Linked DNA regions of Minwuia thermotolerans. The protein of the gene in region 2 interacts with the protein of the main gene of each other region in a pairwise test. Links are inferred from orthologs where the notes say so. Each region holds a gene or a part of one and is shown on either strand. Other genes may lie near its edges.

Evidence for each region.
Region 1: the proteins of mrdA (region 2) and CWC60_RS16935 interact in binary tests that used the Escherichia coli proteins (3 or more experiments, as listed by UniProt). The link is inferred for Minwuia thermotolerans from one-to-one orthologs.

The regions. Positions count from the first base shown.
Region 1 is NZ_PIGG01000061.1:26,689-41,867, forward strand. Bases 4,115-7,178 are described here. They hold CWC60_RS16935 (penicillin-binding protein 1A), read left to right. Parts: upstream 4,115-4,417; coding sequence 4,418-6,940; downstream 6,941-7,178. Other genes in these bases: CWC60_RS16930 (N-acetylmuramoyl-L-alanine amidase), read left to right, coding at 4,115-4,299. Outside these bases: CWC60_RS16925 (ribonuclease E/G), read right to left, coding at 1-2,567; more of CWC60_RS16930, read left to right, coding at 3,100-4,114; CWC60_RS16945 (hypothetical protein), read right to left, coding at 8,198-9,751; CWC60_RS16950 (acyl-CoA carboxylase biotin carboxyl carrier protein subunit), read right to left, coding at 9,763-9,984; CWC60_RS16955 (L-2-amino-thiazoline-4-carboxylic acid hydrolase), read right to left, coding at 10,076-10,588; CWC60_RS16960 (helix-turn-helix domain-containing protein), read right to left, coding at 10,644-11,492; CWC60_RS16965 (fatty acid desaturase), read left to right, coding at 11,608-12,513; CWC60_RS16970 (phosphate/phosphite/phosphonate ABC transporter substrate-binding protein), read left to right, coding at 12,510-13,286; CWC60_RS16975 (NIPSNAP family protein), read right to left, coding at 13,276-13,590; CWC60_RS16980 (acyl-CoA dehydrogenase family protein), read left to right, coding at 13,657-14,829; CWC60_RS16985 (hypothetical protein), read right to left, coding at 14,873-15,179. UniProt on the Escherichia coli protein: Cell wall formation. Synthesis of cross-linked peptidoglycan from the lipid intermediates.
Region 2 is NZ_PIGG01000081.1:117,505-132,618, reverse strand. The notes cover bases 4,177-7,175. They hold mrdA (penicillin-binding protein 2), read right to left. Parts: upstream 6,611-7,175; coding sequence 4,742-6,610; downstream 4,177-4,741. Other genes in these bases: mreC (rod shape-determining protein MreC), read right to left, coding at 7,122-7,175; mreD (rod shape-determining protein MreD), read right to left, coding at 6,607-7,125; rodA (rod shape-determining protein RodA), read right to left, coding at 4,177-4,732. Outside these bases: CWC60_RS22940 (TIGR02302 family protein), read right to left, coding at 1-173; lysA (diaminopimelate decarboxylase), read right to left, coding at 174-1,487; CWC60_RS23805 (hypothetical protein), read right to left, coding at 1,484-1,621; argH (argininosuccinate lyase), read right to left, coding at 1,618-3,012; CWC60_RS22925 (TlpA family protein disulfide reductase), read left to right, coding at 3,032-3,589; more of rodA, read right to left, coding at 3,599-4,176; more of mreC, read right to left, coding at 7,176-7,940; CWC60_RS22900 (HNH endonuclease), read right to left, coding at 8,131-8,682; CWC60_RS22895 (alpha/beta hydrolase), read right to left, coding at 8,813-9,547; CWC60_RS22890 (DNA-3-methyladenine glycosylase family protein), read right to left, coding at 9,573-10,226; tRNA glutamyl-Q(34) synthetase GluQRS, read left to right, coding at 10,270-11,142; CWC60_RS22880 (DUF2062 domain-containing protein), read left to right, coding at 11,194-11,817; CWC60_RS22875 (aspartate carbamoyltransferase catalytic subunit), read left to right, coding at 11,911-12,885; pyrC (dihydroorotase), read left to right, coding at 12,878-14,179; glycerol-3-phosphate 1-O-acyltransferase PlsY, read left to right, coding at 14,185-14,823; CWC60_RS22860 (DUF2927 domain-containing protein), read left to right, coding at 14,823-15,114. UniProt on the Escherichia coli protein: Catalyzes cross-linking of the peptidoglycan cell wall. Responsible for the determination of the rod shape of the cell. Is probably required for lateral peptidoglycan synthesis and maintenance of the correct diameter during lateral and centripetal growth.

The DNA.
Region 1 (15,179 bases), on a different replicon or contig from region 2:
GGTTGCGCCACTTCCACGGGCCGGGCGGCATCGACGCTTTCTTCGGTCTTCTCTTCCGCGGCCTGCGCCGGTTCCGGCTCGGCCTCGGTAACGGGCTCGGCACCGGCTGTCTCCCCGGCTTCGGCCGGGGTCCCGTCCGCCGGCGCGGCGGGTTCCTGGTCCGCGTCCGCCCGAGCGTCGGTCTGAACGGCTTCGGGCTCGGACCCGGTGGCCGGACGCGGCGCCGGTTCGGCAGCCTCGGCGGCGGCCGGAACCTCCTCGTTCACCGCCTCTTCCGCCGGCGCTTCCTCGTTCACCGGCTCCTCGGCAGTCGCGGCCGGCTCGGCCTCGTTGTCGTCGGCCGCCGGTTCCTCGCCGCCCGTGGGCTGGATTTCCTCGGCGTCCTCGTCATTCGGCACCGCGGCGGCCATCACGAAGGGCGAATCCTCGCCATCGCTCCTGCGGCCCCGCCGGCGGCGGCCGCCACGGCGGCCCCGGCGACGGCGCTTGCCATCCTCGTCCTCGTCATCGTCGGAGGCGCCGCCTTCGTCGGCTCCGGACTTCGGCTGCGATTCCTCGGCGCGGGTGCTCTCGCCGTCCTTGTCTCTGCTCTCGCCGTCCTTGTCGCCGCTCTCTTCAGGCTGCTGGCCGCCGCCACGGCGGCGACGGCGGGAGGACCGCCGGCGGCGTCCGCCGCGCTCCTCGTCGCCGTCCTGCGCGTCGTCCCCGTCACGCTCCTCCGCCTCGTCGGCCTCTTCGGCCTCCTCGGCTTCGTCCGCTTCTTCGGCCTCCTCGGGCTCGATGGGCTGACGCCAGCTTTCGTCCAGCGCCTCGGCGCCAGGCTCCTTGGCGGTCACCCGCTCGATGCGGAAATCGGGCGCAAGCAGCTCCTCGTCGGCAGCGATCTCGACGCGGAAGCCGTAGCGCTGCTCGATCTCCGCCAGGGCGTGGCGCTTGTTGTTGATCACATAGATCGCGATCGCCGTCGGCATGTTCACCAGGATCTCGGCGGAGCGGTCGCGGATGCCCTCCTCCTCGATGGCCCGCAGGATGTGCAGCGAGGCCGAATCGATCGAGCGCACGCGCCCGCTGCCGCCGCAATGGGGGCAGGTCTCCATGTTGACGTCCTGCACGCCCGGACGGAGCCGCTGGCGCGACATCTCGAGCAGGCCGAAATGACTGATGCGTCCGACCTGGATGCGCGCCCGGTCGACCTTCAGGCATTCCTTGAGCTTGCGCTCGACCGAGCGGTTGTTGCGCTGGTCCTCCATGTCGATGAAGTCGATGACGATCAGCCCGGCCAGATCGCGCAGGCGGAGCTGGCGGGCGACTTCCTCGGCCGCCTCCAGGTTCGTCTTGTAGGCCGTCTCCTCGACGGAGCGGCCGCGCGTCGACTTGCCGGAGTTGACGTCGACGGCCACCAGCGCCTCGGCGGAATCGATCACAATGTAGCCGCCAGACGGCAGGGTGACTTCCTTGGAGTACATGGTGTCGAGCTGCGGCTCGACCTGGTAGCGGTGCAGCAGCGGAATGCGGTCGCGATAGGGCTGCACCCGCTTGGCGTGCGACGGCATGATCCGCTTCATGAAGTCCTTGGCGACGCGGTAGCCCTCTTCGCCCGCCACCAGCACTTCCTCGATCTCCTTGGAATAGAAGTCGCGGATGGCGCGCGTGATCAGCGAGGCTTCCTCGTAGACCAGCGCCGGCGCCGTCGATTGCAGCGTCAGATCCCGGATATCGTCCCAAAGCTTGAGCAGGAACTCGAAGTCACGCCGGATCTCGGATTTCGTGCGCGCGGCGCCGGCGGTGCGCACGATGACGCCCGTACCCTCCGGCACCTCCAGCTCGCCGACGACGCTCTTCAGCTTGCGCCGGTCCTGGGCGTTGGTGATCTTGCGGCTGATGCCGCCGCCGCGGGCGGTGTTGGGCATCAGGACGCAGTAGCGGCCGGCCAGCGAAAGATAGGTGGTCAGCGCGGCGCCCTTGTTGCCGCGCTCCTCCTTGACGACCTGCACCAGGATGATCTGGCGGCGCTTGATCACTTCCTGGATCTTGTAGGGGCGGGAGGAGGAGATGCGCCTTGGCGAGACTTCCTCGTCGACCTCGTCGCCGCCGACGCTCTCGACCGGACCCTCGGCGTCATCCTCGCCATTGCCGTTCTCGGATGCAGGGGCGCGGCCGCCACGGCGGCGGCCCCGGCCGCGGCCACGGCCGCGGCGCTTCGGCTGATCGCCGCCGTCATCCTCGTCGTCGTCGGTTTCGGCGATCTCCGCCTCTTCCTGCTCGGCGACGCGGGCGACCTCCTTGCGCTGCTCGGCCAGCAACGCTTCGCGGTCGGCGATCGGGATCTGGTAGTAGTCGGGATGGATCTCGTTGAACGCCAGGAAACCATGGCGGTTGCCGCCGAACTCCACGAACGCCGCCTGCAGGGACGGTTCGACGCGAGTAACCTTGGCGAGATAGATGTTGCCCTTCAGGGGCTTGCGGCTGCCGACCTCGAAATCGAATTCCTCGAGTCGGTTGCCCTTGACGATGACGACCCGGGTTTCCTCAGGATGGGCCGCATCGATCAGCATGCGCGTGGCCATAAGCCAAATCTCCTAGGCGGCGCGCGTCCGGGCGAGCAACGGGACGGCGGCCGTCATATGTTGTCGCGGAGCTTGCAGGGCCGGGCGCCATTCACCGAACGGTCGCGCCGCATGAATCGGCTGCGCCAGGGCGTGGTCCCTTGCCGTGCGACCCGCCGCCACTAGGCGGCCGGGAAGCCTCGCAGTTTCACTTAAGATTCAATCACCGACCGGTGGCTGTCGAAGAAACGCCTCGACAGGAAGAGCCCTTCCGCGTCTGGACCTTGGGCAGCGAACGACCGTATTCACGCTATCCGAATCAGGCGTTTCGATCGTGGAAATCTCTCCGGCCACCCGAGCTGACTATCCGTAGGGGTTCATCCTTCACCAACGTCCCGCCCCGCCAAACCGGCGGCTGCAGTACGGGCGATTGAAACTCGCGGATCGGACACTAGCAAATTGCGAGTCCATTCAGCAAGCCTCCTCGACGCCCCTTGTGACAATTGCCGCACCCTCCACGATGCGGCCGCGATTCGCCGCTATATTGGCCCCGATGATTCGCCTGCTCGCGATCCTCGCCGCCGTCGTGCTCACGGCCGCGCCCGCCGGCGCCGCCAGCCTCATCAAGGGTGTCCGCACCGGTGAGCATGTCGGTCTGACGCGTGTTGTCGTCGACCTTTCGGGGGAGGCCGAGTGGAACCTGTTCGTGCTCGACGACCCCTTCCGCGTGGTGATCGACATCGAGGACGCGGCCTGGCAGCTGGAGGCCCGGCCCGATCCGCCGCGTGGCCTGATCCGCGACATGCGCTATGGCCGCTTCGCCGCAAATACCGGGCGGCTGGTGCTGGAGACGGAGCTGCCGGTCCTGGCCGAACGCCAGTTCATGCTGGCGCCCGCGGCCGGCCAGGGGCACCGGCTGGTGATCGACCTTCGTCCCGCCAGCGACACCGAGTTCCGGAGCGCCCGGAATGAGGCGGTCGCCCGCCTCACCAGCCCGCCGCCGGCGAGACCCGCCGTCCGCGACCTTGGCGCCGGCGTCCCGCCGCTGCCGCCGCCCCGGCCGGCCACCCGGATGACCGTCGTCGTCGACCCGGGCCATGGCGGCGTCGATCCCGGAGCGCTGGGCGTTCGCGGCACGCACGAGAAGCAGGTCGTACTGGATGTGGGCCGCCGGCTGCGGGACGTCCTGGTCGCGACGGGACGCTACCGCGTTGTGATGACGCGGGAGGACGACCGGTTCATTTCACTGCGCGATCGCGTCGAGATCGCCCGGCGCGCGCGGGCCGACCTGTTCGTCTCGCTGCACGCCGACGCGGCGCCGCGGCGGTCGGTGGGCGGCGCAGGCGTCTACACGCTTTCGGAAACCGCCTCGGACAAGGAAACGGAGGCGCTGGCGCGGCGCGAGAACCAGTCCGATCTGCTGGCCGGCATGGACATCGCCGGCAGCGCGGACGAGGTCACCAACCTGATCCTGATCGATCTGGTCCAGCGCGAGACCATGAACAACTCGGCGCGCTTCGCCCGGGTGGCCGTGGACGAGATCGGCCGCACCATAGAACTGCGCAGCAACCCGCACCGTTTCGCGGGCTTCCGGGTGCTGAAGGCGCCTGACGTGCCCTCCGTGCTTGTGGAGCTGGGTTTCCTCTCCAATCCCGACGAGGAGCGCAAGCTGATCTCCCGCGACTGGCAGGATCGCGTCGCCCGGGCGCTGACGGAAGCGATCGACGCGTATTTCCGCCTGCGACAAAAGTAGTGTTGCCCTTGCCTACCCGGCACCACATTTCAGGGTTAGAACCTGACCCGAACCGGTCGCGGACGAACCGGGGAGCCGAGAAAGCGTCGGGACCGAAGAACGGAGTTGGACCGCGAACATGAGAATCCTGTTCAGGATCCTTGCCTGGCTGTCGGTCCTCGGGGTGATCGGACTGATCACGGCGGCGGGGGCCGGCTACTACGTCTATTGGCATTTCGGCCGCGACCTGCCCGAGCACGACCAACTCGCCAGTTACGAGCCTCCGGTGGCGACACGCGTCTATGCCGGCGACGGCCGGCTGATGGCGGAATACGCGCGCGAACATCGCCTGTTCGTGCCGATCGAGGCGGTGCCGCCGCGGGTCATCCACGCCTTCCTGGCTGCCGAGGACGCGGAATTCTATCAACACCCCGGCGTCGACCTGAAGGCGATCGCCCGCGCCGTGGTCCAGAACATCCGCAACTACGGCAAGGACCGCCGGCCGGTCGGCGCTTCCACGATCACCCAGCAGGTTGCCAAGAACTTCCTGCTGACCAACGAGGTCTCGATCACGCGCAAGATCAAGGAAGCGATCCTGGCGCTGCGCATCGAGCAGGCCTATTCCAAGGACCATATCCTCGAACTCTATCTGAACGAGATCTATCTCGGTCAGGGCGCCTATGGCGTAGCCTCGGCGTCTCTCACCTATTTCGACAAGCCGCTGGACGAGCTGACGGTCGACGAGGCGGCCTTTCTCGCGGCCCTGCCCAAGGCGCCGAACAACTACAATCCGTTCCGCCACAACGAGCGGGCGCGGGCCCGGCGCGACTGGGTGATCGACCGGATGGCGGTCGAGAACATGATCGATCCGCGCACCGCCGACGAGGCCAGGGCGCAGCCGCTGCAGGCCACCCGCCAGCGCGAGGTGGAACTGGTGGAGGCGAGCTGGTTCGCCGAGGAGGTGCGCCGCGAACTGAAGAACCGCTACGGCGATTCCGGGCTCTACTCCGGCGGCCTTTCGGTGCAGGCCACCGTCGAGCCGGCGCTGCAGCGCATCGCCCGGCACGCCCTGCGCGAAGGCCTGGTCGCCTATGACCGCCGCCATGGCTATCGCGGCCCCTTCGGCCGGCTGAGCGAAACGGAGATGGCCGACTGGGCCGGATCGCTGGCCGCCACGGAACGGCCGGTCGGCGCGCCGGATCACTGGGAGATCGCGGTCGTGCTGGAGGCGGGGGCGAACGAAGCGCGCCTCGGCCTCATGGGCGGCGAAAGCATCGTCATGCCGCTGGAGCGGCTGCAATGGGCGCGCGAGCCTCTGTCCGAGGGCAAGACCGGCCCGACGCCGTCGCGGACCTCCGACATTTTCGGCCGCGGCGACCTGGTGCTGATCGGCCCGGATACCGAGGAGCCCGACAAGCCGCAGCTCCGCCAGATCCCGAAGATCAACGGCGCGGTCGTGGCGATGGATCCGCACACCGGCCGCGTGCTGGCGCTGGTCGGCGGCTTTTCCAGCGAACGCTCCGAGTTCAACCGCGCCACCCAGGCGGCGCGCCAGCCCGGCTCCGCCTTCAAGCCCTTCGTCTACGCCGCCGCGCTGGAGAGCGGCTTCACGCCGGCCAGTATCATTCTCGACGCGCCTTTCGTCATCGACCAGGGTGCGGGACAGGGCAAGTGGAAGCCGTCGAACTACTCCAACCGCTTCTACGGTCCGTCGACCCTCAGGCTGGGCATCGAGAAATCACGCAACCTGATGACCGTGCGCCTGGCCCAGACACTCGGCATGGCGACGGTGGCGGACTATGCCGAGCGCTTCGAGATCTACGACGACATGCCGGAGGCCCTGTCCTACGCGCTTGGCGCCGGCGAGACCACGCTGCTCAGGCTGACCACCGCCTACGCCATGCTGGTCAATGGCGGGCGGCAGATCGAGCCGACCCTGATCGACCGCGTACAGGACCGCCGCGGCGCCACGGTCTACAGCCACGACGCGCTGAACTGCGGCGATTGCGGCATCGACAACTGGACCGATGAGGCGGAGCCGCAGCTGGTCGACCGGCGCGAACAGGTGATCCGCCGCAGCACCGCCTATCAGATGGTCTCCCTGCTGGAGGGCGTCGTGAAGCGCGGCACGGGCGTGCGCGTTTCGGCCGTCGGCAAGCCGCTCGCCGGCAAGACCGGAACCACCAACGAAAGCCGCGATACATGGTTCGTCGGCTTCTCGCCCGATCTGGCCCTCGGCGTCTTCGCCGGATTCGACGAACCGGCGCCGCTGGGTGACGGCGAAACCGGCTCCAGCGTGGCCGCGCCGATCTTCCGCGACATCATGGATGCCTGGCTGAAGGACAAGCCGTCGACGCCATTCCGGGTGCCGCCGGACATCCGTCTGGTGCGGATCGATGCGCGCTCCGGCACGCCGGTGTCCGGTTCCGGCAGCGACGTGATCCTGGAAGCCTTCAAGACGGAGGCGGAACAGCGCGCGGTCGCCACCGTGCGCGCCGACACCGGCATGGAGGCCCGCGGCGAGGGCGTGCTGGACGGCATCGGCGCCGATGGCGCGGTCCAGCCTGCCGCCGACCGCGCGCCGAACGGGGCGGATCCGACGCCGGACAAGCTGCCGGTCAAGCGCGACAAGGCCAAGGACCTGGTCGACGGCGTCTACTGACGCGCCGTCGGACGCCGGCGAATCTGCCGCGCAAAACGGGTGGTTTTCATCCACCGTCCTTTTGCTCTAGTTTGCGCCTCCTTCCGATCCAACGGCAACGAATCGCGGGACGAACATGCGCGCCGAAACCGAAAATCTCATCCAGGAAATCAAGCAGTCGCTGGAACTGCTGAGGAGGCGTCTTTGACTGGGAAGACGCCCTTCGCCGACTGGATGAACTGAACGCCCTTTCCGAGGATCCCGACCTCTGGAACGACCCCGACCGCGCCCAGAAGCTGATGCGCGAACGCACGGCGCTGGAACAGGGCATCACGTCCCAGCGCGGCATGGAGCAGGAACTGGAGGATACCTCCGAACTGATCCTGCTGGGTGAGGAAGAAGATGACGCCGCCACGGTGGAAGAAGGCGAAGCTGCGCTCCAGCGGCTGAAGGAGAAGGTCGACAAGCGCGAGCTGGAGGCTCTTCTCTCGGGCGAGGCCGACGCCAATGACAGCTATCTGGAAGTCCATGCCGGCGCCGGCGGCACGGAAAGCCAGGACTGGGCCGAGATGCTTCTGCGCATGTATGTCCGCTGGGCCGAGGCGCATGGCTACAAGGTCGAGTGGATCGAGGAGAGCGGCGGCGAGGAGGCCGGCATCAAGTCGGCCACGGTCCGGGTTTCCGGCCACAACGCCTATGGCTGGCTGAAATCGGAGAGCGGCGTGCACCGCCTGGTGCGTATCTCCCCCTTCGACAGCCAGAGCCGCCGCCATACCAGCTTCGCCTCCGTCGGCGCCTTTCCGGTGATCGACGACGAGATCGAGATCGAGATCGAGGACAAGGACCTGCGGGTCGACACCTACCGCGCCTCCGGCGCCGGCGGTCAGCACGTCAACCGCACGGACTCGGCGGTGCGCATCACCCACGAGCCGACCGGCATCGTGGTGCAGTGCCAGAGCGACCGCAGCCAGCACAAGAACCGCGAAGCGGCGATGAAGATGCTCAAGGCCAGGCTGTACGAGCGGGAACTGCAGATGCGCGAGGCCGAAGAGCAGGCGATGCGCGACGCCCAGTCGGATATCGGCTGGGGCCACCAGATCCGGTCCTACGTCCTGCACCCCTACCAGATGGTCAAGGACCTCCGGACCGGCGAGGAGACGGGCGACACCCAGGGCGTGCTCAACGGCAAGCTCGACCGCTTCATGGAGGCCGCCCTGGCTCACCGCGTGGGCGGCAGCGAAGAAGCCGGCGCCTGAGCGGAGACGGCCGCCGAGTCCTTCAGGAACCTTCCTCGCCGCGCCAGTCGCCCGGCGTGAAACCCAGCGCGGCGACGTCGTCGGCTGGCTGGGTCGCGCCGACAAAGGCCAGGCCGTCCGGCGCAACCATCGCCACCCTACCGTCGTCCAGCCGGTAGACGTCGTAGCAGTATCGGTTGGCGTTCAGCCGGGGCGAGCCGATGATGCAGAAGCCGTCATCCTCGACGCGCCATTCGGAGCGGATCGTGTTGCCGGTCAGGTAGCTGCCCGGGAACCATTGCAGCAGGCCACCGCCGGGTTCCGCCAGCAGACCCCACCAGCCGCGCGGGCCCGCGGCGGGAAAGGCGGCGCGGCCGTCGAAGAACCGCCGCAGTTCGGCGTCCTCCATGCGCTCGCCACCGCGGGCGATGACGTGCTCGCGGGTGGCGACCATGCCATCGTTCTCGAGCGACAGCGGATCGGTGCAGCTCTCGAAGGCGACCGGGATGCCCTCCAGAAAGTCCCGCACGCAGCGCGCATAGAGACCGTCGAAAGCGCGGTGCCAGGTGGCGCCGTGGCCGGCCAGGTCGGGCGGCCGGTCGAGCACGAAGATGCTCTCTCCGACCCGGTCGCCATGCAGTTCGCCGATCGCCTCGGCACGGCCGCCGGGATCGTACTGATCGCCCCGGAAGAAGCCGAAGAACAGGCGGTAGCGGCCGAGCGGCGCGATCAGTTCCCTGAAGTCGGCGTCGCTGTCCGCGTAGCGCGGATTGGTTCGGCCGTCCCAGGTTTCAGCGCGGCCGTGGGCGGCCGGCACCATGATGAAGGCGCCGTCGATGGCGAGATCGCTGGCCTGGGCCGCGCCCAGGATCTGCCAGGCGCCTCGGGACTGACCGTTGAGATAGACCCGGGCGTAGCCGCGGCGGCGCATCTCGCGGACCGTCTCGGCGATCCGGGCGTTGATCTCGGCCTCGTTGTCGATGCCGTAGTCGTAGTGCGCGATGTTGAGACGATAGGTGTCCCAGCCCTCCTTGTTCGTCTGGCGCAGGAAAAAGGGTGCGCGCTCATGGTCGAGGGAGGGGGGATAACGGTCGCCGCCGAACCCGGGGATGTGGACGATCACGCCTCTGGCGCGTTCCGGTCCGATGTTGTCGTGCTTCCATGGCACGATCAGGCGGGAACGGACTCCGGTCTCGAAGACCTCCGGCCCCGGCCAGATCTTGCGGTCGCGGATCGAGTGCACCAGGCAGTCGCCCTTGTGGCCGAAGCGGCGGCAGACCTCCTGCACCTGGGCGACGTATTCGCGGTCCGTGCCGTCGCAGCCGGGTCCGCTGCAGCGCCAGTAGGTGGCGTAGCCCCCATCGGGGGCGACCACGAAGGCCAGCGGCCAGGGTTCCTCCCGGTATCGCGCCAGCTTGCGCTTGACGCCGAGCGACAGCGTCGGCGGGTAGCCATCGGCAAGCGCCGGTCTGGCGCGCGAGACCAGGGTCTGGCTGACGTCCTGCTGGGCCGCGGACTGTTCGGCGGCGCAGGCATGAGCGACAGTGAGAAGCGCCAGCGCGGCAAGCGCCCGCAGCGTCAGACGAATGCTATGCAAGTGGCTCCTCGTCAGGTTTCCATCCTGGCGATGGTCTGTCCTTCGGCGACGGCTTCGTCCTTGGCGACCAGGATCTCGGTGACCTTGCCGGCCGCCGGCGCACCCACCGGGATCTCCATCTTCATGGATTCCAGGATCACCACAGGATCGTCCTCGTCGACCGACTGGCCCACTTCGGCCTCGATCTGCCAGACCTTGCCCGCGATTTCCGATTTGATCTCGATCTCAGCCATCCGGCTCCCTCCCCTGGCGAATTCCAGCGGCGCAAACTAGTGCCTCGGAAAGCGTTCCGCCAGCCCGTTCGAACTACCGCGAATTGGTTAATCAATCCTTGGCTGGCGGCGGAAAGCGAAAGCGGAAATCGCAATGGCCGGCGCCGGAAAGGATCGTCTGGCTGCGCGTCAGGCTCGCTTCGGCGTTGAATCCCTCGGCGAAAGCGAAGTCGCGGTTGCAAGACAGGATCGCGCCGAGTTCGGGGATGCCCAGGGCGCGGTAGAGTTCGGCGTAGCGGCAGCGCGTGACGTTGAAGTCGAGCTTCTCCGGCGTCTGTTCGAGGACTTCGATCTCCAGCGCGCCGTCCTGACGCCAGTACTTCATCGATTCCAGGAAGGTCGCCGGATCGTCGCCGCCCATGGCCTCGGCCAGCTCGCCGCCCTGCGCCTTCGCCAGTCGCACCACCGTGTCGCGAACCACCTCCAGCACCCGTTCGCGGCCGAATTCCTCGGCCAGCGCCTCGATCAGCGGCGCGACGATGCGGGCCTCGGTCTCGCGCCGCGTCAGCACGCCGATGCGCTGGGTCAGGGTGTCGGCGGGGGCTTCGGACTCTTCCTCGCTCACGGTCTCTCTCCGATCCTGGGCATGGGCTGGTCCCATGATAGGCGGCGGAGAGCGCTCAGGCCACCCGCGGCGCCAGCGCCGCGACCCAGGCGGCGGCTTCATGCGGATTGACGGTGGCGCGGCGGATCAGGCGGTCGAAATGCTGGGTCAGGGCCTGAATCTGGTCGGTGCCGTAGAGCACCAGGTACATGTCGCCCACATAGACCGCCGCCCGCTGCGGGCCGAATACCGTGTAGGGGGCGGAGAAGGCCTGCTGCTCGTCATAGAGGAACAGGCGGAAGGTCGGATAGAGTTCGGCCAGCAGATCCGCCATCTGCCGCACCTGCTCCAGACGCTGTGCTGGCGGCAGCTGCCGCCAGCGCCCCTCCCCCAGGGCGAAGGATTCCAGCCGCTGCAGCGGCATGCACGCTTCCATGTCCGTCTCGGGAAGGCGGCTGTAGGCGAGCCGGCGCCCCGCCTCCCGGATCAGGGTCGAGGGCCGCGGTCCGCCGTCACGGCCATGTTCGAACCGGATCACGTCGTCAGTACGCAACAGGTCCGGCAGGGAAGCGGGCACATAACGGATCTTGTAGCCGGCGGCCTCCCGGTGCCATTCGGCCAGACGCGTGTCGTCGGCGCTGGCGGCCCGTTCCTCGATCTCCAGCGTCGGCGCCACCTCCGCGGCCGTCCGGTCGTCCTGGCTCAGGCCCAGCAGCCAGTCGAGACTGACATGATGCTGCTGGGCGATGCTGGTTAGCGTCTCCGCCCGCGGCAGGCGCGTCGAACGGCCCGACAGCAGCTGGCTGAGCGCCGAGCGGTCGAGCCCGACCGACTGGGCGAACCTGGCGTTGGAGCCCTGGAAACGGCTCAGCACCTGCTCCAGCCGTTCGCGGAAGATCGCACCCAGTTCCCGCTTGTCGCGCACTCGACGCCTCCATTCGGTGATAATTCACAACAAAAGGAGATTTGCAGCGCAGAATCAACATTTGTGATGCATAGGCGCGCTATTCACGACGCACGCGCTGGTGTTCCATCGCGCCATGACGACATCGAGATGGACGACGCTCCGACCGGAATGGCCCACGGTCGGACTGATCATTCTGTGCACGTCGGCCTGGGCGGCCGGCGTCTGGGCCATCGGACATTGGGAGACGTGGTGGCTGCTGCCCTTGCTGGCGTTGCCGGTCGCGCTGCATTCGTCGCTGCAGCACGAGGCGATTCACGGCCACCCGACACGGAGCCGCGGTATCAACGAGGCGCTGGTCTTTCCCGCCGTCGGGCTGTTCCTGCCCTATCGGCGGTTTCGCGCCCTGCATCTGCGCCACCATCGCGCGCCGGACCTGACCGAACCGCTGGGCGATCCCGAAAGCCCCTATGTGACGCCGGACCGATGGGCCGCCCTGCCCCGCTGGCGGCGCGTGCTGCTGACCGTCAACAACACCCTCGCAGGCCGGCTCGTGCTGGGGCCGCCGCTGTCGCTCGTGCGGCTCGTCGCCGACGACCTGGCGGCCTGGCGTACCGGCCGCGGGGACATCGCCCGCGACTGGATGCTGCACCTGCCGGCGCTTGCGCCGGTGCTGATCTGGCTCTGGTTCAGCGGCGTGCCGCTCTGGCTCTACGCCCTGCTGGCGGCCTGGCCGGGCATGGCGGTGCTGTCGGTGCGCACCTTCGCCGAGCACCGCCGGGTGGCAGACCGGGCGGGGCGCACTGCTGTGGTTGAACGCGGCGGTTGGCTCGGGCTGATCTTTCTCAACAACCACCTGCACGCGGCGCATCACCGCTTTCCCTTTGCGCCCTGGTACCGCTTGCCGGCGCTCTGCCGGCGGATGCAGGATCAGGGCATGATTACGGGCGACCGTTTCCGCAGTTATGGCGAGATATTCCGGCGCTACGCTTTCCGCGTGCGCGAGCCCGTGGCGGACCCGCTGGCGCGGCTAGGCCGGTGATCGCCGCGCTGCCCATGTACGACTGGCCGGTGCTGCAGCCGGCCAATGACCGCTTCTGGCGGACCCTCGTGGAACGCCTTCGGGACGCCGGCATCGACGCGCCCGGGGAACTGAACCGGCACGACAATCATGCGGCGCTCCGGGGGCGGGACGACCTGCTGCTCGCCCAGACCTGCGGCCTGCCCTTCAATACCCGGCTGAAGGACCGCGTGCGCTACGTCGCGACGCCGGTCCACGCGATGGAAGGCTGCCGCGAGGCACGCTATTCGAGCGCCATCGTCACCCGCCGGGGCTTCGATCCGGACCGGCGAACGCCCGAAGCGCTCCGCGGCTTGCGGCTCGCCGTCAACGGCACGGATTCCTGGTCCGGCTACGAGGTCGTGAAGCGCTGGTTCGCCGCCGGCGGCACACCGATGCCGGCGCCGCATCTGGTCAGCGGCGGGCATCTCCGGTCGATGCAGGCGGTCGCCGAGGGACAGGCGGACGTCGCCGCGATCGACGCCATCGCCCTCGGCCTGGCAAGGAACCATCTGCCCGAACTCGCCGGCCATCTGCAGGTCATCGGCTGGACCGAATCGCGGCCCGCGCCACCTTTCGTCACCGCCGGGCCGGCTGATGACGAGACCGTCGCCGCACTCCGGACCGCGCTGCACGACGCCCTCGCGACCGAACCCGGAATCCGCGAAGCGCTCGGGCTTCGCAGCGTCGCCGTGCTGGCGGCCGACGCCTACGCGGCCATGATCCCCGCCGAGTCCCGGACGGCTATTTCATGAAGGGCGCAGCGACCATCACCTGATTGCGCTGGGCGACGAGGTTGCCGGCCTCGCGCGACTTCTTGAGGAAGACATGCCAGTCGGGGTCGGCCTGCATGGCGGCCCGCTTCTTCTCCCGGTCGGCCTGGCTCTCATAGGCCCAGACATGGGTGTAGGTGTTCAGTTCGCCGACCTCGGAGAAGCCGTACATCACCGGCTGACCCAGATGCTTCGTCTGCGGCGCGAGGCCGTGTTCCTCATAGAGCTTGAGCTGCGCCGGCACGGTGCCCGGTTTGCAGGTATAGACGCGAACGTCGTAGATCATGGTGGCCCCCCTGATTATGTTGGCCGCCGCATTTGACCGGATATGCGCGGGGGAGGAAAGCACATGATCGATTTCGAGCCGACGGCCGAGCAACAGGAACTCAAGGCGCGGGTGGAGTCCTTCGTCCGCGACAAGGTGATTCCCTTCGAAAGCGATCCGCGTCGCACCGCGCACGGACCGACCGACGACCTGCGCGACGAACTGGTCGCGCTGGCGAAGGCGGAAGGGCTGCTGAGCCCGCACGTCTCCGAAGGCTGGGGCGGCATGGGAGCCGGCCACATGACCAAGGCGGTGATGTTCGAGGCCTCGGGCTATTCCATGCTGGGCCCGATCACCATGAACATCGCCGCGCCCGACGAGGGCAACATGCACCTGCTCGACGAAGTGGCGACAGAGGCGCAGAAGGAACGCTATCTGAAGCCTCTGGCCGCCGGCGAGGCGCGCTCGGTCTTCCTGATGACGGAGCCCTCGCCCGGCGCCGGCTCCGACCCCGGCGCGATGCTGACCGAGGCCCGGCCCGACGGCAACGGCTGGACGATCTCGGGCCGCAAGTGGCTGATCACCGGCGCCGAGGGCGCGAAGATCGGCATCGTCATGGCGCGCACCTTCGACGAGGCGGGCGAGGACATCGGCGCGTCCATGTTCATGACGCCGCTGCCGGCCGAAGGGCTCCGGGTCAGCCGGGTGCTCGACACCATGGATTCCAGCTTCACCGGCGGCCATGCCGAGGTCGAACTGGATGGCCTGAAGGTGGACGGCGACGCGGTTCTGGGCGAGGTCGGCAAGGGCTTCCGCTACGCCCAGGTGCGTTTGGCGCCGGCGCGGCTGACCCACTGCATGCGCTGGCTGGGCGCGGCGCAGCGCGCCCACGACATCGCCTGCGGCTACGCCCGCGAGCGCGAGAGCTTCGGCACGAAGCTGATCGACCATGAGGGCGTCGGCTTCATGCTGGCCGACAACGAGATGGACATCCACATGTCGCGGCTGGCCGTCTGGCACTGCGCCTGGGTGCTCGACCAGGGCGAGCGTGGCGGCCGGGAAAGCTCCATGGCCAAGGTGATCTGTTCGGAGGCGCTTTACCGCGTCGCCGACCGCTGCCTGCAGGTGCTGGGCGGCATGGGCATGACCCGCGACACCGAGGTCGAACGCATCTTCCGCGAATTGCGCGGCTTCCGCATCTATGACGGGCCTTCGGAAGTGCACCGCTGGTCGCTGGCCAAGCAGATCAAGCGGCGCTGAGACCGGGGGAGGCCGGATGACCGGCCTCCCTTCGCGTGGCTATCTATGGCGCCATGCGCCGGGGCTCGGCGGGGCCGCGGGCAAAGGCGAGACAGCCGGCCAGAGTGCGGCCCGCGCCCACGTCGCGGAAGACCCAGTCAGCGCCCAGTTCCCGGCGCAGGCGGCCGACCGCACCCGGTTCGCGGGCCTCGGCCACCCAGCCTTCGGCGGCGCTCATCAGCCGGAGCGGTTCCGCGCCGCTGGCGGCCAGCCGCGCATAGGCCTCCCGGTCCGTCAGCGGCTCCTTGAAAAAGACCAGGATACGGCCTTCGTGGTCGTCGGGCGCGCGGGCGACGCCGTACATGAACAGC
Region 2 (15,114 bases):
CCCGCGGCGGTTGCCGCCAGGCCGACGCAGAGCAGCGCCGCCGGCGCCCAGAGCAGCGGCGTCAGGCGTTCGAGGATCAGCGAGGTTCGGGTCAGCAGTCTCTTGCGGCGAAGGCGTCGCCGGGCGTCGGCGTCGAGAATGTCGTGGGCCGTCGGTCTATCTGCTGGCGACATTCACGCTCCTTTCGCCGAGCCCCCCCGGGCCGCACCGCCGCGCAGCCACTCAGGTATCTGGTCCCTCGCGATCAGGCTTTCCAGATCCTCGCGCGGACGGACCACGGCGAAACGATCGCCGTCCACCATCACCTCGGCGACCAGTGGCCGGGTATTGTAGGTCGACGACATCACCGCGCCATAGGCGCCCGCAGTCTCGAAACAGACGATATCACCCGCGGCGAGAGGGGGCACTTCACAATCCCGAGCGAACATGTCGCCGCTCTCGCAGACCGGCCCGACCAGGTCGACTTTCTCGAAGGCGCTGTCTGGCGCCGGCTCGCGTTCGGTCATCACCTCGTGGCGGGCGTCGTACATCGCCGGGCGGATGAGGTCGTTCATCGCCGCGTCGAGGATGATGAATTTCCGGTCCTGCCCCTGTTTGACGTAGATCACCGAGGCCATCAGCACGCCCGCGTTCCCGGCGATCATCCGGCCCGGCTCGAAGATCAGTTCACAGCCCAGATTGCCGACCGTGCGCTGGACGACGCCGGCATAGGCGTCCGGATGCGGCCAGGGCGCGTTGCGTTCGTAGGGAATGCCCAGACCGCCGCCCAGATCGACCGAACGGATGGCATGGCCGTCATCGCGCAGCGCGTGGACCAGTTCCGCAACCTTCGCGAAGGCGCGTTCGAACGGCGTCAGGTTGGTGAGCTGGGAGCCGATGTGGACGTCCACGCCGACGATCTCGATGGACGGGTGGGTCGCGGCCCAGCGGTAGATCTCCCTGGCGCGTTCGAACGGCACGCCGAACTTGTTTTCCTTCTTGCCGGTGGAGATCTTGGCGTGGGTCTCCGCGTCCACGTCCGGGTTGACGCGGAAGGCAACCGGCGCTCGCAGGCCCATCGAGCCCGCAACCGCGGCCAGCACTTCCAGCTCCGGCTCGCTTTCCACGTTGAACTGCCGGATGCCGGCCTCCAGCGCGGCCCGCATCTCCGGAGCCGTCTTGCCGACGCCGGAGAAGACGATCTTTCCGCCCGGAATGCCGGCGGCCAGGGCGCGCCGGAGTTCGCCCAGGGAGACGACATCGGCGCCGGAGCCGAGATCAGCCAGCACCCGGATCACGGCCTGGTTGGAGTTCGCCTTCAGCGAATAGCAGATCAGATGCTTCACACCCGGCGAGGCGCTGGCCAGGGCGCCGGCGAAGACCTTGTAGTGCCGCCGGAGCGTCGCCGCCGAATAGACATAGGCCGGCGTGCCGACCTCCGCCGCGATCGTCGCCAGCGGCACGCCCTCGGCATGGAGCCGGCCGCCGCGGTAATCGAAATAGTTCATTGCTGCTTCTTCTCCTCGGCGTCCACGGACGCCGCAGCGGCGGCTGCTTCCGAAGGCGTCTTCGGATTGCCCTTCTTGCCGCAGGCGCCGAGCGCCAGGACGGCGACGGCCAACAGGATCAGGAGAGGTCTCATGCCAGCTTCTCCTTCCAGCGTTCGATCTGGGCGCGGACCTGCGCCGGCGCGGTGCCGCCATAGGAGTTGCGCCCGTGCACGGCGCGCTCGACGGTCAGCGCCTCGAAAACGGCCTCGCTCACGCCGGGCGCGATCGAGCGGAGCTCCTCCAGCGAGAGGTCGCCCAGGTCGCAGCCCTTCGCTTCGGCCATGCGCACGGCGGCGCCGGTGGCGTGATGGGCCTCGCGGAAAGGCATGTCGAGGTTCTGCACCAGCCAGTCGGCGAAGTCGGTGGCGGTGGCGAAACCCTGGGCGGCCGCGCGGCCCATCGCGCCGGCATCCGGCGACATGTCGGCGATCATCCCGGTCATGGCCGTGACCGACAGCTCGATCGTGTCGGCGGCGTCGAAGACCGCCTCCTTGTCCTCCTGCATGTCCTTGCCATAGGTCATGGGCAGGCCCTTCATGACCGTCGTCAGCGCGACATAGGAACCGGTGATGCGGCCGATCTTGGCCCTGACCAGTTCGGCGGCGTCGGGATTTCGTTTCTGCGGCATGATCGACGAGCCGGTCGAGAAGGCATCCGACATCTTCACAAAACCGAACTGCGCCGAAGACCAGATCACCAGTTCCTCCGCCAGGCGCGACAGGTGCATCGCGCAGACGCTGGCGGCGTGCAGGTAGTCCAGGGCGAAGTCCCGGTCGGAGACCGAGTCCAGACTGTTCGCCGTCGGCCGGTCGAAACCCAGCGCAGCCGCCGTTGCTTCCCGGTCGATCGGGAAGGAAGTGCCGGCCAGGGCAGCCGCGCCGAGCGGGCATTCATTCAGCCGTCGCCGCGTTTCGGCGAAGCGGTCGCGGTCACGCGCCGTCATCTCCAGATAGGCCATCATGTGATGGCCGAAGGTCACCGGCTGCGCCACCTGCAGGTGAGTGAAGCCGGGCATCGCGGTCTCGGCGTGGGCTTCGGCCTGCGCCAGCAGCGCCCGCTGGAAGTCGGCCAGCATGCCGTCCAGGCGGTCGATGGCGTCGCGCAGCCAGAGCCTGAAGTCGGTCGCCACCTGGTCGTTACGGCTGCGCGCGGTGTGCAGACGGCCCGCGGCATCGCCGATCAGCTCGCGCAGGCGCGCCTCCACGTTCATGTGGATGTCCTCCAGCGCGGCGGAGAATTCGAACCGGCCCTCACCGATCTCTCGCAGGATCGTGTTCAGCCCGTCGGTGATGGCCGTCAGGTCTTCCCTTGTCAGCACACCCCGATCGGCCAACATGGTCGCATGCGCGATCGAACCCCGGATGTCCTGGGCATAGAAGCGCTTGTCATAATCGATGGAGGCGTTGATCTTCTCCATCACCTTCGCGGGGCCGCCGGCGAAACGGCCGCCCCACATGATATTGCTGGCATCTTTGTCGGACATGGATACCCGGAGGACCTGAATGAAGTTGCGTCTGCTGCCGGCGCTCGTCGCCATCACGTTCCTTAATCTGACTGCCGCGGCAGCGGAACCCCCGCTGGCGAAATTCGCCGCCGGCGAGGTGGCGAACTTCACCGCACACGCGGAGCCCAGGCCGCTGGAGGCGATCGCGTTCCAGGACGCCGATGGCGCCGAGAGGAGCCTGGCCGACTTCGAGGGACAGGTGGTGCTGGTCAATCTCTGGGCGACGTGGTGCGCGCCGTGCCGGCACGAGATGCCCTCGCTGGACCGGCTGGCCGAAGCCATCGACGATCCGGATTTCAGCCTGGTGGCGATCTCGCTGGACCGGTCGGGCGCCGACAAGGCGAAGGCTTTCCTGGACGAAATCGGGGTGGAGAACCTGGATTTCTACATCGATCCCACGGCGCGGACCGGCATGCGCCTGCAGGCGTTCGGCCTGCCGGTCACCATACTGATCGGGCGCAGCGGCCGGGAACTCGGCCGTCTCGTCGGTCCGGCGGAGTGGGACAGCGAGGAAGCCCAGGATCTGATCCGCGCGGCGCTGGCCGGCGGGTCCTGAGCGGGCCGGTCAGCCGCTGGCGCGGGGAATCTCGACCTGACGGTGGATCGACACCGACAGGATCAGACCAAAACCGATCAGCAGCGTCAGCATGGCCGTGCCGCCATACGAGATCAGCGGCAGCGGCACGCCCACGACCGGCAGGATGCCGGTGACCATGCCCACATTGATGAAGACGTAGAGGAAGAACGTCGCGGCGATGCCGATCGCCACCAGCCGGCCGAACTGGTTGCGGCTGCGGAAGCCGATCACATAGGCGTAGATCAGGATCAGCGTGTAGATCGCCAGCAGCGCCAGCCCGCCCATCATGCCGAATTCCTCCGCCAGCATGGTGAAGATGAAGTCGGTGCGCATCTCGGGCAGGAAGTTGAGGTGGCTCTGCGTGCCCTCGAGAAATCCCTTGCCGGAGACGCCCCCCGAGCCCAGCGCGATCTTCGACTGCAGGATGTGATAGCCCGCGCCCAGCGGATCGCGCTCCGGGTTGAAGAAGGTCATCACCCGGCCCTTCTGGTAGTCGTGGAGCTGCGACCAGGCGATCGGCAGGGCGGCGACGGCCACGGCGATGGCGAGCGCGAACTTCCAGATCCGCACGCCGGCGAGGAAGAAGATCACCGCGCCGCCCGCGGCCAGCAGCAGGGCCGTGCCGAGATCGGGCTGGCGCAGCACCAGAGCCGTCGGAACGGCGATCAGCAGCAAGGGCGGGACCAGCCACAGCACCCGCCCCGCCTCCTCCAGCGAAAGTCCGTGGAAATAGCGCGCGAGCGCCAGCACGAGCGCGATCTTCATCAACTCGGACGGCTGCAGGTTGATGAAGCCGAGGCTGATCCAGCGGGTCGCGCCCATGCCCGTGGTGCCGGCGACCTCGACGCCGATGAGCAGGACCAGCGCGCCGAAATAGATCAGATAGGCCCAGCGCATCCAGAAGCGGATGTCGATCAGGGCGATCACCACCATCAGCGCCAGACCGACGCCGAAGCGCATCATCTGCCGGATCGCCCACGGCTCGAGCGAGCCGTTGGCGGCCGAATAGAGCATGGCGAAACCGATGCCCGCGACCAGCGCGAGCAGCACAACCAGGCCCCAGTTCAGGGCGAGCAGCTTGCGGCCCAGGCCCAGATGCGCGTCGCCCCTGCGATAGGTCATTGCCACGGCTCAGCCCTCCTCCGAGACCGGGGCACGCCCCGCGACCTCGGGCTTGGAGGGATCCAGGCGAAGGGTCTCCTCCAGGATATCGCGGGCGATCGGCGCCGCCGTCGAGGAGCCGCTGCCGCCGTGCTCGGCGACCACAGCGATGGCGTAGCGCGGCGCGTGGACAGGCGCGTAGGCGACGAACAGCGCGTGATCGCGGCTGCGCCACTCCAGTTCCTCGTTCTTGAGCACGCCCGAAAGCCGCTCGGCCTTGGTGATGCGGCGCACCTGGGCGGTGCCGGTCTTGCCCGCCATCTCCCAGCCCTCCCGATCGATGCTGGAGGCGCGCGCCGTACCCCGTTCGCCGTTGACCACGCGGTTCATGCCCTCCCGCACCAGATCCAGCGCCTCGACGGAAATGCCGAGGGGCGCGGGTTCGGCGGCGAGTTCATCCGCCGGCCGGCGCAGGATCGTCGGCGTGACGGCATGGCGGCCGTTGGCGAGGCGCGCGGTCATGGTGACGAGCTGCAGCGGCGTCGTCAGCAGATAGCCCTGGCCGATACCGGCGATCAGCGTCTCGCCGAGCTGCCAGGATTCGCCGAAATGCGCCTCCTTCCACATCTTGCGCGGCACCAGCCCGGCGCTCTCGCCCGGCAGATCGGGCAGCAGCTTCCGGCCCAGGCCGAGTTTCTCGGCCATGTCGGCGATGCGCTCGATGCCGACCTTGCGGGCGATGTCGTAGAAGTAGATGTCGCAGCTCTGGGTGATTGCCTCGGTCAGATTCATCCAGCCGTGCCCCCAGCGTTTCCAGCAATGGAAGGTGTGGTTGCCGAGCTGGTGGCGGCCATTGCAGAAGACCCGATGTCCCGCGTCGATGGCCCCGGCCTCCAGCGCCGCCAGCGCCACGGCCATCTTGAAGGTGGAACCCGGCGGGTAGCGGCCGGCGACGGCCTTGTTGGTCAGGGGATTGCGGGGATTGGTCGTCAGACGCCGCCATTCCGCGTTGCTGAGCCCGACGTTGAAGGCATTGGGATCGAAGGTCGGCGTGGAGGCCATGACCAGCAGTTCGCCGGAATGGACATCCATCACCACGACCGAACCGCTGTTGCCCGCGAACCGGCGCATGGCGAAGCGCTGCAGCCGAGCGTCAAGTGTCATGCGGACGTCGGCGCCGGGCCGGCCCTCGGTGCGGGAGAGTTCGCGGATCACACGGCCGAAAGCGTTGACCTCGACGCGCTGATTGCCGGCCGCACCCCGCAGCCGGGATTCCTGGCTGCGTTCCAGCCCGCGCTTGCCGACGCGGAATCCGGGCAGTTCCAGTAACGGGTCGCCGTCGCCGTTCTTCAGGTCGGCCTCCGAAACCGGGGCGACATAGCCGACGGCATGGGCCAGGTGCGCGCCATAGGGATAGTCCCGGGTGTCGCCCACATCGAGCTGGATGCCGGGCAGTTCGGGACTGCGCACGTTGATCCGCGCGAATTCCTCCCATGTCAGGTTGTCGACCACAGCGATGGGCACGAAGCTGCGCTTGCGCGCAGCCTCCTTCAGCACCCGCTCCCGTTCATGGTCGCTGACGGACACGATGCGGTTCAACGCATCCAGGGTTCCGGACACCGAACTCGTCTGCTCGGGCACGATGACGACGCGGAAATTCTGGCGGTTGGTCGCCACGGGCAGGCCGTTGCGGTCGAGGATACGCCCGCGCGGCGGGGCCAGCAGGCGCAGGTTCATGCGGTTCTCGTCGGCCTGCATACGGTATTGGTCGGATTCCAGCACCTGCAGGTAATAGAGCCGCCCCGCCAGCAGTCCCATCAGGCCGAGCTTGGCCCCGCCCAGGATCGCCGCCCGCCGGGTGAAGACGGGAAACCGCGCCTTCTCGACCCGCTGCTTCACGCCGGCTGCTCCTGTCCGAGGCGGTGCGCGACATAGAGCAGCGGCGCAGCGACGAAGGGAAACAGCGCCACAGTCGAACCGGCCTGCAGCATCACATCGCCGATCGGCACGATCTCGGCGAAGTAGATGCAGGCGATCAGCCACTGGGCGAGAGCGGCCGGCAGTGCGATCACGGCGAAGCCGGCCCAGGCCAGGGCGAAGGGCCGTCCGACCAGAAAACGGCGCTGCCCGGCGCAGACCGCCTGCACGACCATCAGCAGCAGCGCGTTGAGACCCAGCGGACCGCCGGTAACGAGATCCTGCGCAAGGCCGATCAGGAAGGCCAGCCAGTGAGGCATCAGATCGGGCCGCTGCACCGCGAAGACGAAGACGGCGATCATGCCGAAGGCCGGCAGGACCGGACCGACCAGAGGTGCGCCGATGGGGACGCTGCCGACCAGGATCAGAAGCACAGTCACCAGCCCCGGCAGCGCCAGCAGCAGCCTGGACGGATGCCAGATGCGGTCGTCGCTCACGGCCCGTTGGCCCCCGGGTCCAGCGATGGCGGGCTGTAGCGCAGCACGTTGACCATCTCCAGCCGCGACCATTCGACAAAGGGCCGGATACGCACGTCTCCCTGTTCGGCTCGGGCGACCACGCCCACCGGCAGGCCGGGCGGGAAGACGCCGCCATGGCCGGAGGTGACGATGCGGTCGCCGGGACGCGCCCGGGTCTCCGCCTCCATGAATTCCAGACGCGGCCGGGCGGTATTGTCGCCGGAAAGGATGGCGCGGCGGCGGCTGTCCTCGACCAGGACGGGCACGCGGCTGTTGAGGTCGGTGATCAGCAGGATGCGCGAGGCATTGCGGCCCGTCTCCGTCACCCGCCCGACCAGGCCGCGGGCATTGACGACGGCCTGCTGCGGGGCGACGCCGTCGCGTTCGCCGGCGGCCAGCACCAGGGTGCGGACGAACGGCCCGCCGCTTTCGCCGATTACCCGGGCGGTGATGTAGCGGACATCGTCGTGACTGCGCACGCTGAGCAGGCTGCGATACTGGGCGTTGTCGCGCTCCAGCTGCCGCGCGACTTCCTGCCAGTGCATCAGCCGGGCGTTCTCCTCGCGCAGCCGGGCGTTCTCTTCGTAGACCCGGAGGACGCTGTCCGCCTCCTCCAGGGCCGCGTTGACCGCGGCAACGGGGCGGGAAAGCACGTCCAGCACGGGGGCGGCGACGTCCAGAATCGCCGTCCGCGCCCTTTCGACCGCAGGCAGGCCCGAACCGCCTGCCGCGAGCAACATCACCGACGCCGCCACAAGGGCCGCCAGGGAAAAGCGGTTCACCAGCAAGCTCATGGGACTTGCCATACGTGCCGCCAGCGGTTTCGACGGACGTCGCACGCTACACTCAACCCCTCATTCGGAAGCGTTGTATCGTTGCCGGGACAACGGAAACGATAATCCGTTCTAGCCGCTGCCGATTGGGACCGCTAGTCATAATTCACGGGCCTTGACAAGTGATGAACCGGCGGCGTTTCAGGAGAGATCAAGGTTCCAGTTCGGTATCCCAGTAGAGGTAGTCCCGCCAGCTGTCGTGCAGATAATTCGGCGGGAAGGAGCGGCCGACATCGTTGAGTTGATGGACCGTCGGGCGCATCGGCGCACGGCGCGGATGCATCTGGGCGCGGGCCGGCATGCGGCCGCCCTTGCGAATGTTGCACGGCGCGCAGGCGGCGACGACATTCTCCCAGGTCGTGCGCCCACCGGCCCGGCGCGGGATCACGTGGTCGAAGGTCAGATCCTCCGTCGAGCCGCAATACTGGCAACGGAAGCGGTCGCGCAGGAACAGGTTGAAGCGCGTGAACGCCGGATAGGCGGCGGGCCGGATGTATTCCTTCAGCGCGATGACGCTGGGCAACTGCATCGAGAGGCTGGGGCTGGATACCTGCCGGTCGTAAAACTGGATGATGTTGACCCGCTCCAGATAGGCGGCCTTCACGGCCTCCTGCCAGGGCCAGACCGAGAGCGGAAAATAGCTGAGCGGCCGGAAATCCGCATTGAGCACCAGCGCGGGATATTTCTCGGGCTTCAGATACACGGGCTTGCCCCCAGGCGAATCCTTAACTGTTCAGGCCGCGTGCGGATTGTCTCTCCGGCGAATCGAAAGCGCAACCGCTTAGGGAATCCATATCCGGTGGCGCTGACGGAAATATGACACAAGATATCCCTCAGCCGATGGCGCAGGATACGGGACCGGCGCAGCGGAGCCGGCCGGCGAAGGCCAGCGCGAGATGCCGCGTGGCGATCTCGATGCCGTCCGGAGCGATGCCGTGACCGATGCCGGCGGAGATGTGGAAGGCGACCGGCACGCCGGCGCGTCCGAGGCCGGCCGCGGCCCAGAACATGGCCAGCGGCGGCACCAGGTCGTCCTGGTCGCCGTGGACCAGTTGCACCGGCACCGGCGCGACCTGCTCCCCGGCCAGCGCCTCCGGACCCAGCAGGGCGCCGGAAAAGCCGACGATGGCCGCCGGCGGTGTCGGCCGGCGCAGTCCCAGATGCAGCGACATCATCGTGCCCTGGCTGAACCCGACCAGCGCCAGCGCGCCGCCGTCGAGCCCGTGGCGCGCCAGCTCTTCGTCGATGAACCCATCGAGCGCCGGGGCTGCGTCGGTGGCGCGGTCGGCCATCGCCGCATAGCGTTCGGCCAGCCTCTCGGGATCGCGGCTCATCATCGCCGGATCGTCCAGCGAGATCGGAAACCACTCCCGCCCGATGGGCGCCGAACCGCAGGGGTCCGGACCGTCGGGCGCCACGAATGCGGCCTCCGGCAGGGCGCGCTGCAGATAGGGCGCCAGCGCGATCAGGTCATTGCCGTCGGCGCCATAGCCATGCACCAGGACGACGAGCTGTTTCGGCTTGCCGCCGCTGGCAGGCGGCACGCGGGGGCCGGAGAGCTGTTTCATGGAGCCTTCACCATCAAGGGAACATTCACACCGAAACCGGATCGGCGCGCCGGCGGGTGACGCCATAATAGCGCCAGAGCAGACGCGCGGCGACGCCGCGATGGGGCCGCCATGCTTCCGCCATGGCGGCGAGCTGGTTTTCGTCGGGCCGCGCCGGCAGACCCTTGAGATCCTGCGCCGCCGCCTGCAGCGCCAGATCGCCCGCCGGAAAGATATCGGGGCGCTGCAGCGCGAACAGCAGATAGACTTCGGCCGTCCAGCGCCCGATGCCCTTCACCGCCGTCAGCGCCGCCATCGCCTCGGCGTCGGTCATGGACTTGAGCCGCCGCAGCGGCAGGTCGCCGTCGGTCACCGCCTGCGCCAGCGCGCGCGTGTAGACCATCTTCGGGCGGCTCAGGCCGAAGCCGCGCAGCGCTTCCTCGTCATGATCGAGGTAGCGGCGGGCCGAAAAGGGCTTCGTCCCCGCCTCTACGCGGGCCCAGATCGCACGCGCCGACGCGACGGAGACCTGCTGCTCGACGATCAGCATCATCAGGGACTTGAGACCCGGCGCGCGGCTGCGGTCTGGCAGTGCGCCGGCGACCTGCCGCGCGCGCCGGAGATCCGGGTCGGCAGCGAACAGCGCCTCCATCGCCGCCCGAAGCTCCGGCGTCTCTCCCGATTTGAAGCGCAGTGACATGGAACGCTAAATAGAGCGCAGCCACCGTCACTGTCGAGCCAGCATGACCTTCATCACCCGCTTCGCGCCCAGTCCCACTGGCCCCCTTCACCTGGGCCACGCCCTCTCGGCGCTGCTGTGCGGCGAGGCGGCCAGGATGGCCGGGGGCCGCCTGCTGCTGCGCATCGAGGACATCGACACGACGCGATGCAGGCCCGAATACGAGGCGATGATCTTCGACGATCTCGCCTGGCTCGGCCTCGCCTGGGAGGAACCGGTCTGGCGGCAGTCGGAGCGTATGCCACACTACCGCGCCGCGCTGGCGGCGCTGGAACGCCGCGGGCTGGTCTATCCCTGCTTCTGTACCCGCGCCGATGTCCGGGAACTGGCGACGGCGGAGGGTCTGGAGGGGCCCATCTACCCCGGCACCTGCCGCGCGCTGCCGCGGGAAGCGGCGCGCGCGCGCATCGCCGCAGGCGAGCCGGCGGCCTGGCGGCTGGATCTCGCCGCCGCACTAGGGGCGGCCGGGCCGGTGACCTGGACGGACGCCCGTGCCGGCGCGCAGACATGGGACGGCAGGGGCTGGGGCGACGTGGTGCTGGCCCGCAAGGACATCGGCACGAGCTATCACCTCGCGGTGACGGTCGACGACGCCGCCCAGGGGATCACCGACGTGATCCGCGGGCTCGACCTGTTTCACGCCACCCATGTGCACGTCCTGCTGCAGCGCCTGCTGGGGCTGGCGACGCCACACTACGCCCATCACGAACTTCTGACCGGCGAGGACGGCGTCAAGCTGTCCAAGCGTCATGGCGCGGAAAGCCTGCGGAGCCTCATCGATTCGGGACTCGACCGGGCGGGCCTGGCGCGGCTTCTCGTCGCGCGGGGGGCGCCCGCGCGGATTCTGCATATGGACACCCCTTTCCCGTCACAATGATATGGGTACTATCCGCCAACGCCAGTTGGAGGCAGCCGGTTCTTGAGCGCGATGGACACAGACAGAGGCCGCGATGCGCGCGGTCCGATGACCAATCTGGGACGGCTGACCCGCTATCGGCTCATCATTCCCCTGAAACGCGGCCAGATGCCGCCCGAGCACGTCGCCCGGGGTGTCGCCGTCGGCCTCGCCGTGGCCTTCACGCCGACGGTCGGGATCCAGCTCATCGCCGTTTTCGGCATCTGGGCGCTGGCGCGGGCCATCGCCACCCGGTTCCAGTTCCACCTCGTGGCCGCATTGGCCTGGGTGTGGGTGACCAACATCTTCACCATCGGCCCGATCTACTACACCTTCCTGCTCACCGGACAGCTCATGCTCGGCCGTTTCGACGAACTCGGCTCGATCGGTTTCGGCACCTTCACGGCCCAGCTCACTGACGTCGTGAACGCCGATTCCAGTTTCCTGGAAGGGCTCTGGATCGGCACGCTCACGCTGTTCAAGGTCTGGGGCCTGCCCCTGTTCATCGGCTCGATTCCCTGGGCCGTGGGGACAGCATGGATCGGCTATGTCTGGTCCAGGCGATTCATCATCCGCTTCCGCGAGGCGCGCCAGAAGCGCTGGGCAAGGAAACTGCAGCGCCGCGACCAGCACGACGCGGGCGGTCCGCCAGCCTGAAACGGGGCCCGCGGCGGCAACCCCGGGACAGCCTTTCAGAAATCCGATTTGCCCCCTTGCACGGACGGCGCTTGCCCCTATTGTCCGGGCTTCATGGACCATGCGGACGACGCCTTCGATCTGCCCTTCCCCCACCGGCACCTGCTGGGGACGCAGAACCTCAGCCGTGGCGACATCGAGCGTATTCTTGACCTGTCGGAGCGGTTCATCGACCAGAACCGGCAGGCCAACAAGCATCGCACCGATCTCTACGGCCGAACCCAGATCAACCTGTTCTTCGAAAATTCGACGCGGACGCTGACCTCCTTCGAACTGGCGGGCAAGCGCCTCGGTATCGACGTCATCAACATGAATACCGAAGTCTCCTCCACCAAGAAGGGCGAGACCCTCATCGACACGGCGATGACGCTGAACGCCATGCACCCCGACGTGCTGGTGGTCCGCCATCCCGATTCGGGCGCGGTGGACCTGCTGGCCCAGAAGATGGACTGCGCCGTCATCAACGCCGGCGACGGCAAGCACGAACATCCGACCCAGGCGCTGCTGGACGCCCTGACCATCCGCCAGCGCCTGAAGCGTCTGGAGGGTCTCACGGTCGCGATCTGCGGCGATGTGGCCCACAGCCGGGTGGCGCGGTCCAACATCCATCTGCTGAACACGATGGGCGCGCATGTCCGCGTGATCGCCCCGCCGACGCTGCTGCCGACGGGGATCGCCCGGCTCGGCGCCACGCCCTTCATCGACATGCGCGAGGGACTGAAGGACGCCGACGTGGTGATGATGCTGCGCCTTCAGCGAGAGCGGATGACCGGCTCCTTCCTGCCATCCGTGCGCGAATACTTCCACTATTACGGGCTCGATCACGACAAGCTGGCCTGCGCCAAGCCGGACGCGCTGATCATGCATCCGGGGCCGATGAACCGGGGCGTGGAGATCGATACGGAGGTCGCCGACGACATTCACCGCAGCGTCATCCGCGAACAGGTCGAGATGGGCGTTGCCGTACGCATGGCCGTGCTGCTGCTGCTGACGCCGAAACAGGGCAACGGGGGACCGGCCAATGGCTAGCCACCGCATCGCCTACATGAACGGCCGCATTCTGGATCCCGCCAGCGGCCGTGACGAAACGGGCCATCTGCTGATCGAGGATGAGCGGATCGCCGCCGTCGGCCCTGACATCTTCCCCAGAGGCCTGCCGGACCGGACCGAGGTCGTCGACCTCGCCGGCCTCTGCCTGGCGCCGGGACTGGTGGACATGCACGTCGTGGTCGGGGAGCCGGGCGCGGAGCACAAGGAAAGCTTCGCCAGCGCCGCGGCCGCGGCCCGCGCGGGCGGCGTCACCACGCTCTGCACCCTGCCCAACACGGATCCGGTGATCGACAATGTCGCGCTGGTCGAATACGTGCTCCGCCGCGCCAACGAGGGTTCGGACGTCCACATCCGCCCCTTCGCCGCGGCGACCCAGGGCCTTGCAGGAGCGCAGCTTACCGAGTTCGGGCTGCTGAAGGCGGCCGGCGCCGTCGCCTTCACCGACGGCGACCGCGCCATCGCCAATGCCAATATCCTGCGCCGGGCGCTGAGCTATTCCACGGCTTTCGACGCCCTGATCGTCCAGCACGCCGAGGAGCCGACACTGGCCAGCGGCGTGATGAACGCCGGCGAGCTGGCGACCCGTCTCGGCCTCTCCGGCATCCCGACGGCGGCCGAGACGATCATGGTCGAACGCGACCTGCGCCTGGTGGAACTCACCGGCGCGCGCTATCACGCCGCGCAGCTGACCACCGCCGATGCGCTGGACGCCATGCGCCGCGCCAAGAAGGCGGGATTGAGGGTGTCGTGCGGAACGGCGCCGCACTACTTCACCCTGAACGAGCACGAAGTCTCGGGCTACCGGACCTTCGCCAAGGTCTCGCCGCCGCTGCGCTCCGAGGACGACCGCCGCGCGGTCGTCGAAGCGATCCGCGACGGCACGATCGATGTCATTGCCTCCCAGCACACGCCGGAGGATCCGGAGGCGAAACGCCAGACGTTCGAGCAGGCGGCCTTCGGTGTGGTCGGACTGGAAACCATGCTGGCGCTGGGTCTGCAGCTCAACATGAGCGAGGGCGTGCCGCTGTTGACGGTGCTCGCCTGCATGACCTGCAATCCGGCGCGGCTGCTGGGTCTCGACTGCGGGGTTCTGGAGCCGGGCCGGCCGGCCGACCTGGTGATCTTCGATCCCGAGGCGCCATGGGTTGTGGATTCGAAGAAGTTCCGATCGAAATCCAAGAACTCGCCCTTCGATGAGCGCCCGCTGCAGGGCCACGCCGTGCGCACCGTGGTCGACGGGCGCACCGTCTTCGTCCGCCGGGTCGAAAAGTAGCGGCCATGTATTCCGACCTCGCCCTCGTCCTCGGCCAGATCGGCGTCGCGCCGGTCCAGCTTGGCGGCACCCTGCTTGTCGCCTATCTGCTGGGCTCGGTGCCTTTCGGCGTGGTGCTGACCTCCGTCGCCGGACTCGGCGACGTGCGCCGGATCGGTTCTGGCAATATCGGCGCGACCAATGTCCTGCGCACGGGGCGGAAGGATCTGGCGCTCATCACCCTGCTGCTCGACGGGGGCAAGGGCGCCGCGGCCGTGCTGATCGCCGGACATCTCTACGGTCCCAATGGCGAGGTTCTGGCGGCCATCGGCGCCTTCCTCGGTCACCTCTTCCCCGTCTACCTGGCCTTCCGCGGCGGCAAGGGCGTGGCCACCTTTCTGGGCATCGCGCTGGCGCTGCACTTCCACGTCGGCCTCGCCGCCTGCGCCATCTGGCTGGCGGTCGCGTTCCTGACTCGCTACTCCTCGCTGGCGGCGCTGGTGATGGCCATCGCGACCCCTGTTCTGGCCTTCTACCTGCACGGCCCGCTGGCAATGGAACTCGACGTCGTCCTGGCCGCCCTGATCTATCTCAAGCACCGCGGCAATATCCGGCGGCTGGTCACCGGCGAGGAACCGAGGATCGGCGGCGGGAAGAAGCCTTGATGTCCCTTCGGGTCCTGGTGGCTCTGCTGGCCGCGACCCTCCTGCTGGCCGGGTGCGCGACGCCGGGCCAGCACGGTGACTTCACGGAAGCAGATGTCGTGCGGGGCTTCGAGATCGTCGCTTTCGGACGCGAATTCGCCGATACGGAGGCGACCTACGTCACCAAGTTCGACGCGCCCATCCGCATCCACGTGCTGCACGAACCTCTCGATCTCCGGCCGGTCGATGGCACGCGGGCCGTGATGGATATGGTCGCCGGGTTCCACCGCCCGCCCGCCTTCGCCGGCCTGA